Regions from separate parts of the Arthrobacter sp. P4_H3 genome, predicted to be linked through region 1. Evidence: riboswitches for the same ligand, from Rfam matches in the RefSeq annotation. Region 1 holds a riboswitch; each other region holds the start of a gene.
The links. A riboswitch is a leader RNA that binds a small molecule or an ion and turns the genes downstream of it on or off. The one in region 1 is predicted to bind thiamine pyrophosphate.

Region 2: linked by a shared signal. The riboswitch ahead of thiO (glycine oxidase ThiO) and the one ahead of thiC (phosphomethylpyrimidine synthase ThiC) in region 1 are both predicted to bind thiamine pyrophosphate.
Region 3: linked by a shared signal. The riboswitch ahead of AC1DRE_RS10275 (ECF transporter S component) and the one ahead of thiC (phosphomethylpyrimidine synthase ThiC) in region 1 are both predicted to bind thiamine pyrophosphate.

What each region holds. Positions count from the first base shown of each region.
Region 1 is NZ_JBFUKK010000002.1:377,736-381,874, forward strand. Features, by position in the region: gene AC1DRE_RS05040 (alpha/beta fold hydrolase) at 71-805, shown strand; gene thiC (phosphomethylpyrimidine synthase ThiC) at 774-2,657, opposite strand; TPP riboswitch at 2,652-2,759, opposite strand; gene AC1DRE_RS05050 (amidohydrolase family protein) at 2,845-3,927, shown strand; gene AC1DRE_RS05055 (VOC family protein) at 4,012-4,139, shown strand, end outside.
Region 2 is NZ_JBFUKK010000002.1:25,144-29,282, reverse strand. Features, by position in the region: gene thiS (sulfur carrier protein ThiS) at 1-8, opposite strand, end outside; gene thiO (glycine oxidase ThiO) at 5-1,312, opposite strand; TPP riboswitch at 1,299-1,418, opposite strand; gene thiE (thiamine phosphate synthase) at 1,445-2,164, shown strand; gene AC1DRE_RS03505 (ferritin-like domain-containing protein) at 2,161-2,835, opposite strand; gene AC1DRE_RS03500 (RNB domain-containing ribonuclease) at 2,877-4,139, shown strand, end outside.
Region 3 is NZ_JBFUKK010000005.1:455,431-459,569, reverse strand. Features, by position in the region: gene AC1DRE_RS10295 (Na+/H+ antiporter subunit E) at 1-397, shown strand, start outside; gene AC1DRE_RS10290 (MrpF/PhaF family protein) at 394-672, shown strand; gene mnhG (monovalent cation/H(+) antiporter subunit G) at 662-1,069, shown strand; gene AC1DRE_RS10280 (DUF4235 domain-containing protein) at 1,157-1,420, opposite strand; TPP riboswitch at 1,595-1,738, shown strand; gene AC1DRE_RS10275 (ECF transporter S component) at 1,811-2,443, shown strand; gene AC1DRE_RS10270 (ABC transporter ATP-binding protein) at 2,460-4,091, shown strand; gene AC1DRE_RS10265 (energy-coupling factor transporter transmembrane component T family protein) at 4,088-4,139, shown strand, end outside.

The DNA of each region.
Region 1 (4,139 bases):
GAAGTCACCCGTACGGGCAACTCCGGTGTCTGCTGGCCGGAATGTCCGGCGATTGCCATAGGGTTGGTCCATGTTTAAGCAGCGCGTAGTGTTCGTCCACGGCTCGGGGGCCTTCGGGTCCGCCGCGTGGCCCAAGCAGCACGGCATGGCCTTGGCCTACGACGCTCTGTTCCTTCGCCGCCATGGCTTTGACACTGCCGCGGAACCCCTCGAATCGGACTTCCAAGCCGACGCCGACATTGTCCTGGGTGCTTTGGCTGACGAGGGCCGGGGCGCTGCCGGCGGGCATGTTGTGGCGCATTCCCAAGGTGCCATTGCGGCCATGATGGCGGCCGTCGAACAACCGGCCCTGGTGCATTCACTCACCCTCGTGGAGCCCGCCTGCCTGTCCCTGACTGCCGAACTGCCGGCCACCGCCGCACACCGTGCCCTCATGCAGCCGCTGTTTGATGTGCGGCACCAGCTCGCAGACGATGACTTCCAGCGGGAGTTCGTCCGGCGGGCGTTCTCCGTGCACAGCGACAACCCGGCGACGCCGGAGGCGCGGAGCGCCGCCCGCCGGCTCCGGCTGCAGGCACCTCCGTGGGAGGCTCCGCTTCAGATCGTGCCGGGAGTCCCCACCCTGGTGCTCACCGGAGGCTGGGAACCGCTTTATGAGGAAATCGCCGGCTACCTGCGCGAAACCGGTGCCCTGCACCGCGTTGCCGCGGGCGGACACCGGCCTCAGGACTCGGTGGAGGGCGACCGGGTCATCCGGTCGTTCATCGCAGAGGTCAGCCGGCGTCAGCACTCACAGGCGTCTTAGCGGTTCCTTCACCGGCAGTGCTGCGCGCGCCCGGCCCCTTCGGGTCGGGAAGGCTAAGCTCCGGCAGGTAGACCTTGCCGCCCGCGGCAAGGAATTCGTTGCTCTTCTCGCGCATGCCGGCAGCCATCTCGGCGAGGGCCGTCTGGGCCTCGGCTGAACCGTATTCGTCCCTGATGTCCTGGCTGATGCGCATCGAGCAGAACTTGGGACCGCACATCGAACAGAAATGAGCAGTCTTCGCCGGCTCGGCAGGCAACGTCTCGTCATGAAACGCTTCCGCGGTGACCGGGTCCAGCGACAGGGCAAACTGGTCCCGCCAGCGGAATTCGAACCGGGCCTTGGACAGCGCGTCGTCACGTTCATGCGCGCCGGGGTGGCCCTTGGCGAGGTCGGCCGCATGGGCGGCGATCTTGTAGGTGATCACGCCGGTCTTGACATCGTCCTTGTTCGGAAGCCCGAGGTGCTCCTTGGGTGTGACATAGCAGAGCATTGCCGTGCCGTAGCGGGCGATTTCCGTGGCGCCGATGGCGGAGGTGATGTGGTCGTAGCCCGGGGCTATGTCCGTAACCAGGGGCCCGAGGGTATAGAACGGGGCGCCCTTGCACAGTTCCTGCTGGCGTTCCACGTTCTCGCGGACCAGGTGGAACGGCACGTGGCCGGGGCCCTCCACCATCACCTGCACGTCGAACTCCCAAGCGCGCTGCGTCAGCTCGGCCAGGGTGTCCAGTTCGGCGAACTGGGCGGCGTCGTTCGCGTCCGCCGTCGCACCCGGCCGCAGTCCGTCGCCCAGCGAGAACGCGACGTCGTACTTGGCGAAAATTTCGCACAGCTCGTCGAAGTGGGTGTACAGGAAGTTTTCCTGGTGATGCGCCAGGCACCACCCCGCCATGATGGCGCCGCCCCGGGACACGATTCCGGTGACCCGCTTGACCGTGAGCGGAACATAGCGGAGCAGCACGCCGGCGTGGATGGTCATGTAGTCCACGCCCTGTTCGCACTGCTCGATCACGGTGTCCCGGAAGATCTCCCAGGTGAGGGCGTTGGCCTCGCCGTTGACCTTCTCCAGGGCCTGGTAGATCGGTACCGTGCCGATCGGGACCGGGGAGTTGCGGATGAGCCATTCCCGGGTGGTGTGGATGTCGTCGCCGGTGGAGAGGTCCATCACCGTGTCGGCGCCCCACTGAGTGGCCCACTGCAGTTTGTCCACTTCCTCGGCAATGGAGCTGGTAACCGCCGAGTTGCCGATGTTGGCATTGATCTTCACAAGGAAGGCCTTGCCGATGATCATCGGTTCGGATTCCGGGTGGTTGATGTTGTTGGGGATGATGGCGCGTCCGGCAGCCACTTCGCTGCGGACCAGCTCCACATCGCAGTTCTCGCGGAGGGCAACGAACTGCATCTCGGGCGTCACCACACCCTGCCGTGCGTAATGCATCTGTGTGACAGTCTTGCCCTCGACGGCGCGGCGGGGCACCGGCTGCGCGCCCTTCCACTCTGCGGACGCGGCGCCGCGGCGCACTGCCGACTTGCCGTCGTCGAGCAGGTTCCGTTCCCGGCCGCTGTAGGGCTCGGTGTCGGACCGCGATTCGATCCACCGGGTCCTGAACGGTTCCAGGCCCACCACGGGATCGCTTCCGGGCCCCGCTGTCCGGTACACCCGGAACGGGGGGTTGGCGGCGCCGCCCGGAGAGTCCTCCAAGGCAATTTCGGTCACCGGCACCTTGATCCCGGTGGCCTCGTCGGCGATGAACGCCAACGAATGGGACTTCAGGGACTGCGTTTCAATCGTGCCCGGCTTGCCGGAATCGGCGTCGTTTTGGGCAGGGATCAGCTGTGTTTCTTGTGTATTCACGGAATACTCACTTCCTTCGCCGGCATTACCCGGACAGGTTCAACGGTCGCAGGCCGCGTCAGCCCGATCTCAGCCCCTGCAAGGGCACCCGTGTGGTCGTAAACGAAGCTACCACAGGGCCGGGCGGTGCCCTTGTCACATGGCGCTCAAGTCCGGCGGCGGCAGCCCGCCGGACTAGGCTTGAACCATGGCTGGCATTATCGAATTCAGCGGGACCGTGCTCACCGCCCCGGACCAGGAACGGCATGGCCTTTGGGCTGTCGACGGCAGGCTGACGTTCAAGCGGCCGGCCGTTCCCGCTGATGTTGTGCTGGACGGCTGGGTCCTGCCGGGCCTGGTGGATGCGCACTGCCACATCGGGCTCGGACCCGCCGGTGACGTTACCGAGTCCCTGGCCGAAGAGCAGGCCATGACGGACCGGAACGCCGGCGCCCTGCTGGTCCGCGACGCCGGCGCCGTGCACGACACCCGCTGGCTCCAGCACCGCCCCGAACTGCCCAGGATCATCAGGGCCGGCCGGCATGTTGCCAGGAAGAGCCGCTACCTGCGGGGATTCGCCGTCGAGGTTGAACCGGACAGCCTGGTCGAGGCAGTGCGGAAGCAGGCACTCGCGGGCGACGGCTGGGTCAAGCTGGTGGGGGACTGGATCGACCGGGGCGCCGGCGACCTAGCGCCGTCGTTCCCCGCCGCCGTGGTGCGGGACGCTGTCCGCGCCGCCCACGATGAAGGCGCCAGGGTGACCGCGCACTGTTTCGCCGAGGACACGCTGGATGACATGCTCGACGCCGGCATCGACTGCATCGAACACGGAACAGGCCTTCTCCCGCGGCATCTGCCCCGGTTCGTGGAACAGCGCGTCCCGATTGTTCCCACGCTCATCAATATTGCGACCTTTCCCGAAATCGCTGACCGGGCCGACGCGAAGTTCCCGCGCTACGCGGCGCACATGCGGGCGCTGTGGCAGGGGCGGAACGAGCGGATCCTGGAAGCCTACGAAGCGGGCGTGCCGATCTACGCCGGGACCGATGCGGGCAGTGTCATCGGCCACGGACGGATCGTGGACGAGATCCACGCGCTGCATGCTGCCGGCCTGCCGCCGGAAGCGGCGCTGGACGCGGCGTCATGGGCAGCGCGGGAATGGCTGGGGGCTGACGGCATCGCGGAAGGCGCCAGTGCCGACGTCGTGCTGTGCGCACAGGACCCGCGGATCAGTCCGGCGACGCTGCGGGATCTCAAACACATCGTTCTTCGGGGCACTCAGCTCCGCTAGGAATAAATTGAAGCTTCAAGTAATTTAACTCTATGTAATCGTCGCCGGACGCCGGTGGCGGAGTTTCGTGAGTTTGGAGTTGCCATGACCGCAGAATCCAGCAGCAAGGACCTGCTGCCCGCAGATCTCGCCATGGGCACGGTGATGCTCAAGGTGGGGAACATGAAGCTGATGACGGACTATTACCAGCGGGCGCTCGGGCTGGAGCCGGT
Region 2 (4,139 bases), 350 kb from region 1:
ATGTTCATGCTGTTTCCTTGTTCGGGTCAATTGTGACTGTGGTTGCGGACGGTGCCGGAAAACGGGAGAACCGGTCAGGCCGGAACGGCGCCCAGCGCGGGTCGGCGTTGCCGTCCATCAGCTGCCTGCAGATGGCAGCGGCCGCAGGCGTCAGCAGGACGCCGTGACGGAAGAATCCGGTGGCAATGATCAGCCCTTCAATGTCCCGGCCGGTGCGGGCGTCCGCGACCCGCCCCAGCAGCGGCGCGTTGTCCGGCGTTCCCGGACGGGCCCTGGCGGTGGCTTCCAGGAGCTCCAGTTCAGCGACGGCCGGCACCAGCACCTGCGCGTCGCGGAGCAGCTGGTAGACGCCGCCGGCTGAAACGGCGGTTTCGGCAGGTGCCGCCGGTTCAGTGCCGGTGCCTTCAACGTCCGCAGCGGCGAGGGCGTCTTCGCGCTGCGTCGCCCCGATCACCACCGTTCCGTCCTGCCGGGGAACGATGTAGACGGGGATTCCGTGGACCATGCCGCGGACAGTTGATGTCACCAGCGGCTGCAGGTAAGCGGGAACACGCAGGCGCAGGATGTCACCGTACACCGGGCGGAGCGGCAGCCTCAGGCCTGGTGGCAGCCCGCCCAGTGCCGCAGACCCCAGCCCGTTGGCAACGATGGTCTCCCCGGCGTTCACGGTGCCTCCCCCGGCCAGGCCGACCCCGCTGACCCGCCCGTCCTCCCAGAGCAGGCCGGCGGCCCGCTCATGCACGGCGGTACCTGCCAGGGACTCTGCGATCAGGGCGAGGAGCCGGCGGGGATCCACCTGGTGGTCGGCCGGAATGTCGAAGGCGCAGGAGATCCCGGGGCTCAGCAGCGGCTCGCGGGCCCGTGCTTCCCTGACGGTCAGCGGTTCCACTGTGAGGCCGCTTGCCTGCTGGACTCCCCGCAGGTCGGCAAGCGCCCGGCGGTCGGCGGCGTCGGCCCCGACGGCGAGGGTCGACGTCGTGAGGTAGCCGGTGCCGGCGGCTCCGGCGCCGGTATCCTGCGCCTCGAGGCCTGCGGCGAAGGCGGGCCACAGCCCCGAGGAGTGGAGCATGAGTTCCAGGAGCTGTTCCTCCTGGTAATGGAGTTCGCTCACGGGCGCCAGCATGCCGGCGGCGGCCCAACTGGCGCCAGTACCCGGTGCGTCGTCGATGAGCACCACGGACCTGCCGGACTGCCGGGCTTCCCAGGCGATGCCGTGGCCGATGACCCCTCCGCCGATGACGGCGACGTCGGCGTTGATTTCCCGGGCGCGTGCGGCGGGAAGGCCTGCTGCGGGTTGCGGGTTCATTGTCATCCTTCCCTACGCCGGTACTAACCGGATCAGGTCAAGCGGTCGGCTCTGACGCCCTCTCAGCCCTGCAGCTTTGTGACAGCTGCGGCGGGCTCCCGCGGTACCACCCCAGTTTAGAGGAACTAGGCTGGTGACATGACCGAGCACGCCGTCCTCACCAGCGCCCGCCTGTACCTCTGCACCGATGCCCGCACCGACCGGGGCGATTTCGGGGACTTCGTCGATGCCGCCTATGCCGGCGGCGTTGACATCATCCAGCTCCGGGACAAGAACCTGGAGGCCGCCGAAGAGCTCGAGCTGCTTGAAGTGCTGGAGGCTGCGGCACGCCGCCACGGCCGGCTGTGGTCGGTCAACGACCGCGCCGACATCGCCTCGCTCGCCGGCGCCCCGGTTCTCCACATCGGGCAGAAGGACCTTCCCCTGGCTTCGGCCCGGAAATTCCTCGGCGATGACGCCGTGATCGGCCTGTCAACCCACAGCCCGGAGCAGATCGACGCCGCCATCGCCGACTCTGCCGGTCCCGGCGGACTGGACTACTTCTGCGTGGGGCCGGTGTGGGCCACTCCCACCAAGCCGGGCCGGGCCGCCGTCGGCCTCGACCTGGTCCGCTACGCGGCCAGTGCCATCGGCAAAACAACAGGCAAAACAGCTGACCGCGCGGATGGAGCGACCGCTGGCGGTTCGCCGCTGCCGTGGTTCGCCATCGGCGGCATCGACCTGGGCAGCGTTGAACAAGTCGTGGCTGCCGGAGCGCAGCGCATCGTGGTGGTCCGCGCCATTACCGAGGCAGACGACCCGGCCGCAGCGGCCAAGTCGCTGTTGGAGGCGCTCGACGCCGGCCAGCAGGACGTCTAGCCGGTCAGGCCGAGCTGCGTCATACGCCGTGAATGGTTCCGCGCCAGGCCGGAGATCAGCCCGCTGACCAGCTCTTTCGCTGTGGCGTTGTCCTCGCCGCCGATCAGGCTTGCCAGGAAGGCGTGCTCGTAGCTGACGCGCTGTGCCTGGGTCAATGCTTCGCCCAGCAGCCGCCTGCCCCAGAGCGCAAGTCTCGACGCGAGCCTGGGGTCATCGGCCAGGGCGCTTTTGAGCCGTTCGCGAAGGACCTCGGTGGTCTCTTCGGAGTCCTGGATCTGTTCTATGAGTTCGCGCGTGGCGGAATCCACATACTGCGAGATGGCCCGGTAAAAGTCGGCTGAGACCGTGTCGATGACGTAGGCCTTCATCAGGGATTCGAACCAGTCCGCCGGGCGTGTCCGCGAGTGGAAGTAGTCCACGGCAGCCTGGAACGGCAGCATGGCGTCCTCGGCATCGATGTTCATACTGGCCAGCCGGGAGCTCACCAGCTCGTAGTGCCGGAACTCAACCACGGCAATCCTGCCAAGTACGGCGCGGTCGTGGAGGGTGGGCGAATACCGCGCGTCCGCGGAGAACCTCTCGAAGGCCGACAGCTCCCCGTAGGCCATCATTCCGAACAGGTCTGCGACGAAGCGGTTGTAACGAGCGGTGTCAGCCGGGGATGAGCTCATCAGCCAAGACTAATGGCGCAATTCGAGCTAATCTGACTTTCGTGTCACATCATCGCCTGTCTCCAAGTGTCCACGAGCAGACCAACCGTCTGGCCGAGGCGCTGCACGCGCTCCGGACGGAATTAGAGCTTCCCGGCCCCTTCCCTGATGATGCCCTTCAGGATGCGCTGGCGGCCATTGCGGAGCACAAGATGCCTGACTTCGACCTCACGGACGTGGAATTCCTGACCATCGATCCCCCTTCCTCGACAGACCTGGACCAGGCCCTGTTCATTGAACGGTCCGGCGGTGGCTACAAGGTCCTCTATGCCATCGCCGATGTGCCATCCTTCGTGCAGCCAGGCGGGGCACTCGACGCCGAAACCCGCCGCCGCGGGCAGACCTTCTACGCCCCCGACGGGCGGATCCCGCTCCATCCGGAAATCATCAGCGAGAGTGCCGGCAGCCTGCTGGCGGGCCAACTGTGCGCCGCGTTCGTCTGGGAGTTCGAGCTGGATCAGGCGGCGCATGTGCAGTCCGTGCTGGTGCGCCGGGCCAGGATCCAGAGCCGGGCGAAACTCAGCTACAGGAGCGTCCAGGAGGACCTCGATTCGGGCGCGGCCGGCCCGGTCCTGCAGCTCCTCAAGGAGGTGGGGCTCAAACGCGTGGAACTGGAGAGGCTGCGCGGGGGCGCCAGCCTGAACATGCCGGACCAGGAAATCGAGCAACTGCCCGACGGCGGCTACCGCATCGTCGCCGCGCCTTCCCTCCCGGTGGAGGACTGGAACGCGCAGATCTCCCTGATGACGGGCATGGCGGCCGCGGACCTGATGCTCGAGGGCAAGGTGGGCATCCTGCGCACCATGCCGGCGCCGGACGAACGCTCCCTCCTGCATTTCAAGCGGCAGACGCACGCCCTGGGAAAGCCCTGGGACGGCCAGGCCAGCTACGGCGAGTACCTCCGGTCCCTTGATCCCACCGACCCGCAGCAGCTGGCCATCATGCACTCCGCCGGGATGCTGTTCCGGGGCGCCGGCTACACGCCCTTTGACGGCACCGTTCCGGATGACGCCATCCAGTCGGCCATCGGGGCGGCATATGCGCACACCACTGCCCCGCTGCGCCGGCTGATCGACCGTTTTGTCCTGGTGATCTGTGAAGCGCTGAGCAACCGCACGGCTGTTCCCGGCTGGGCCCGGGAGGCACTCCCCTCCCTGCCGGAGATCATGGCCGCCTCGGACCAGCTGGCAGCGCGGATGGAACGCCTTGCCCTCGACACGGTGGAGGCGGCCCTGCTCATCAACCACGTCGGGCAGGAGTTCGAC
Region 3 (4,139 bases), on a different contig from region 1:
GCCCCCGGTGGAACTGGGCGGCCGCTTCAGCGTGGTGCGTGCCGTCCCGTTCGCGGTCGTGTTCCTGGGCAAGGTGGTGGCCGCCAGCTTCCAGGTGCTCTACCTAGCCGTGGCCCGCGGTCCTAAGGTGAGCAACGCCGTCGTGGCCGTCCAGCTCCGCAGCCATTCGGACCTGATGGTGACCGCCACCGGCCACGTCATCTCACTGATTCCCGGCTCCCTGGTGGTGGAGGTGGACCGCTCCACGTCCACCCTGTACATCCATGGACTGAACGTCCGCAACGGGGACGACGTGATGAGCCTGCGTAAGGAAGTCCGCGACACCGAGGCCGGGCTGATCCGGATCATGGGCACCCAAGAGGAACTTGCCGAACTGAAACAGGAGGTGGGCTCATGATGGAGATCGTGCTGACCGTGACGGCTGGGATCCTGTCCCTCGCGGCGGCCGGGGCAATTGTCCGCATCGCCATCGGCCCGTCCCTGCTGGACCGGGTCCTCGCCTCCGACGTGCTGCTGGCCATCATCGGGGCCACGCTCTGCATAGACATGGCCGTCAACCGGCACCTGAACAACCTGATGCTGCTCGTGGCGCTGTCCATCATCGGGTTCATCGGGTCCGTGACCGTGGCCCGCTTCGTGGCGGACCGGCGGGAGCAGCCCAATGAATCCTGAGGTTTCCGGTGTGGACACAGTCATCGACACGGTCTCAGCCGTCTTTATGGTGGTGGGCGCCGTGATGTCCCTCGGCGCGGCCGTTGGCCTGCTGCGCTTCCCCGACCTGATGAGCAGGATGCACGCCGCCACCAAGCCCCAGGTGCTGGGCCTCTTCCTGCTTCTGGCAGCGGTGGGCCTGCAGCTGCGGACCTGGTGGGTGTGGCCCGTGTTGTTCGTGGCGTGGATCTTCCAGGTGCTCACCGTGCCGGTGTCCGCGCACATGGTGGGCAGGGCCGGCTACCGCACCAAGCACCTGCACAGGGAACTCCTCACCACGGACGAGCTGGAAGCCGTGGTGCAGAAAGCCGCCGACAAACGTGACGCGGACGACGACGAAGCAAGCGGCCGGGCCTAACTTCCCATGGAGTTTTTGTCCAGATAACGCGACTTCGAGCCCGCTCATCGGCCATTATCTGGACAAAAATTCCAATAAGGGTGTGGGCTAGACGATGTCCTGGCTCTTGGCGAAGCGGGTGATGGCACGCTGGGTGCCGCGGTTGGCCAAAACCTGGATGATCGCGCTGACGGCTGCCGAAATCAGGGCAAAGGTCAGGGCGCTGCGCAGGGTGGTGGGAACGTCATCCTTGTCGCCTTTGGGCGGCTTCCTGCCGGTGACCTTTTCCCAGATGACGTCAACGGCCTTGGTGCCGGCGAATCCGGCCAGCAGGCTCACTCCGGTTCCAAGCAGCTTGATGAAAAGACTCATTCCAGGTACTCCTAAGACGGCGGAAACAGGGCTTCCCCTAGCCTAGCCCCCTCGGTGCGCGGAGCATGGTCAGCCTTCCCCCGGAACAAGGCGGCGGGCCACCCGATTGTGACAACTTCCCCCGGGATTTCGCGGGCTCCCGGGTGTAAACTGATCAACGCCCACAAGGGCGATTTGATACGACAGGGGAGCGTCGCCGTCGGGCATCACTGGAGCAGTCCAGGGGAACCGGAGGCGGGCGCTGAGAGTGCGGACAGCCGCAGACCCTCGAACCTGATCCGGTTAGTACCGGCGCAAGGGAGTCGAGTTCTCAGAGTGTCCGGCAGCAGGCGGCGGAAGCCGCGGTCCGGCCGGGAAGCACTCTCCCCTCCTGTACCTCAGGAGGAAGACATGACTGATATTTCTGCAAAGCAGACGTTGCACCACGGCAAGAAGAGCTGGCGCGTGGTGGACATTGTTGTTGCCGCGTTGATCGCCGTGGCCGGCGGCGTTATTTTCTGGGCATGGTCCCAGGGTGCCGCCGCTGTTTCACCGCCCATCAACGCCGTTTACCCGCCGCTGACCGGCCTCATCGCCGGCGGCTGGATGATTCCCGCCGTCCTAGGCATGCTGATCATCCGCAAGCCGGGCGCTGCCATCTTCTGCGAAACCGTGGCTGCCACCGGGGAACTGATCATGGGCTCGCAGTACGGTGCGTCCGTGCTGTTCTCCGGCTTCGTCCAGGGCCTTGGCGCGGAAATCATTTTCGCCGTGTTCGTCTACAAGAAGTTCAATCTGCCCGTTTCGCTGCTGGCCGGCGCCGCTGCAGGCTTCTTCTGCGGACTGAACGATGCGTTCGCGCCGTGGGGCTGGAACATCGCGTACGCTGCCGGTGACAAGCTGGCCTACATCATCTTCACCGCCATCTCGGGCGCCATCATCGCCGGGGGGCTGTCCTGGATCGCCACGCGCGGCCTGGCCAGGACAGGTGTGCTGAGCTCCTTCGCCTCCCGCAAGGCAGCCACGGAGCCCGTCTTCTCCTGATGACGGCACACTGCTCATGACGTTTACCGACAGCGTCCGCCCCGCAGCGGTCACGGCGCGGGGCTGGGGCTGGCGGCACGCCGGCCGGTCCCAGCCGGCAGTCCATGGCCTCGACCTGGACATTCAGCCGGGCGAACGCGTACTGCTCCTCGGCCCCTCCGGCGCGGGCAAGTCCACGTTGCTGCATGCCCTTGCCGGAGTGCTCGGTGACAGCGACGCCGGCGCCCACCACGGGGGCACCCCGGACGCCGAGGACTCCGACGAGACGGGCGCCCTGCTGATCGACGGCGCCCCGCCGCGCGCCCAGCGCGGGCGGGCGGGGCTGATGCAGCAGGACCCGGAGACGCAGGTGGTCCTCTCCCGTTTGGGGGACGACGTCGCCTTCGGCGCCGAAAACCTGTCCGTACCGCGCGGGGACATCTGGAAGCGTGTGGGGGAGGCGCTCGACGACGTCGGGCTGGCCCACCTGCCGCTGGACCATCCGACGTCGGCCCTGTCCGGCGGCCAGAAGCAGCGTCTGGCGCTGGCCGGCATCCTCGCCATGCGCCCGGGACTGTTGCTCCTGGACGAACCCACGGCCAACCTCGACCCCGCCGGTGTGCTGGAGGTCCGCGACGCCGTGGGCCGGTGCCTGGACAAAACGGGGGCAACGCTGGTGGTGGTGGAGCATCGCGTGGGCGTGTGGAAGGACCTCGTGGACCGGATCGTGGTGCTGCAGCCGGGATCGGCCACGGAATCCGCAGTGCTCCTGGACGGGTCCCCGGATCAGGTCCTGGCGCAGGCCCGGGACGTGCTCGTAGCCGCCGGCGTCTGGGTGCCCGGGTATGTGCCCGCCACCCGGACGCGTTCCGGTGCCGCAGGAGTGCCGGGTGCCACTGGTGGGCACGGTGCCGGAATGCCCGCTGGCGGGGACCTGCTGCTGGCCGCGGAAAGCCTGGCAGTATCCCGCGAGCGTCCCCGCCGCCGGCGTTTCAAAACCGTTCCGCCGGTCCCGGTGCAGTCCGGCATCACGGCGCAGGTCCGGGCCGGTCAGGCGCTGACCATCACCGGCCCCAACGGCTCCGGGAAATCCACGTTCGCCCTGACCCTCGCCGGGCTGCTCCAGCCGGTGGAAGGTAAGGTATCCGCCACGGTCGAGCTCAGTGACGGCGCCGGAATCGACCCGTACAAATGGAAGGCGGAGCAGCTGATCGCGCGGATCGGAACCGTGTTCCAGGAGCCGGAGCACCAGTTCGTCACCGGCCGGGTGCTGGACGAGCTGATGTTCGGCCCCCGGCACCTCGGTCACGGAGAGGAACGCGTGGACGAACTGCTGGAACGCCTCCGGCTGACCAAACTCGTGGATGCGAACCCTTATACACTCTCAGGCGGCGAGAAGCGCAGGCTGTCCGTCGCCACCGTCCTGGCCGCCCATCCCAGGGTGCTGATCCTCGATGAGCCCACGTTCGGTCAGGACGCCAACACCTGGGCGGAACTGGCGTCCTTCCTCTCCGAACTCCTCGACGCCGGCACGGCCGTGGTGTCCGTGACCCACGACCAGGAGTTCAGCGACGTCCTGGGCGGCACCGAGCTGAAACTTGGTGCGCCCCAGCTCAATCTTGCTGCGCAGGAACCCGGCCCGCGCAATCCGGAGGTGGCCGCGCCATGAGGGAAGCATTGACCCTGCACGCCAACCATGCCCTGCTCACCCGGGCCA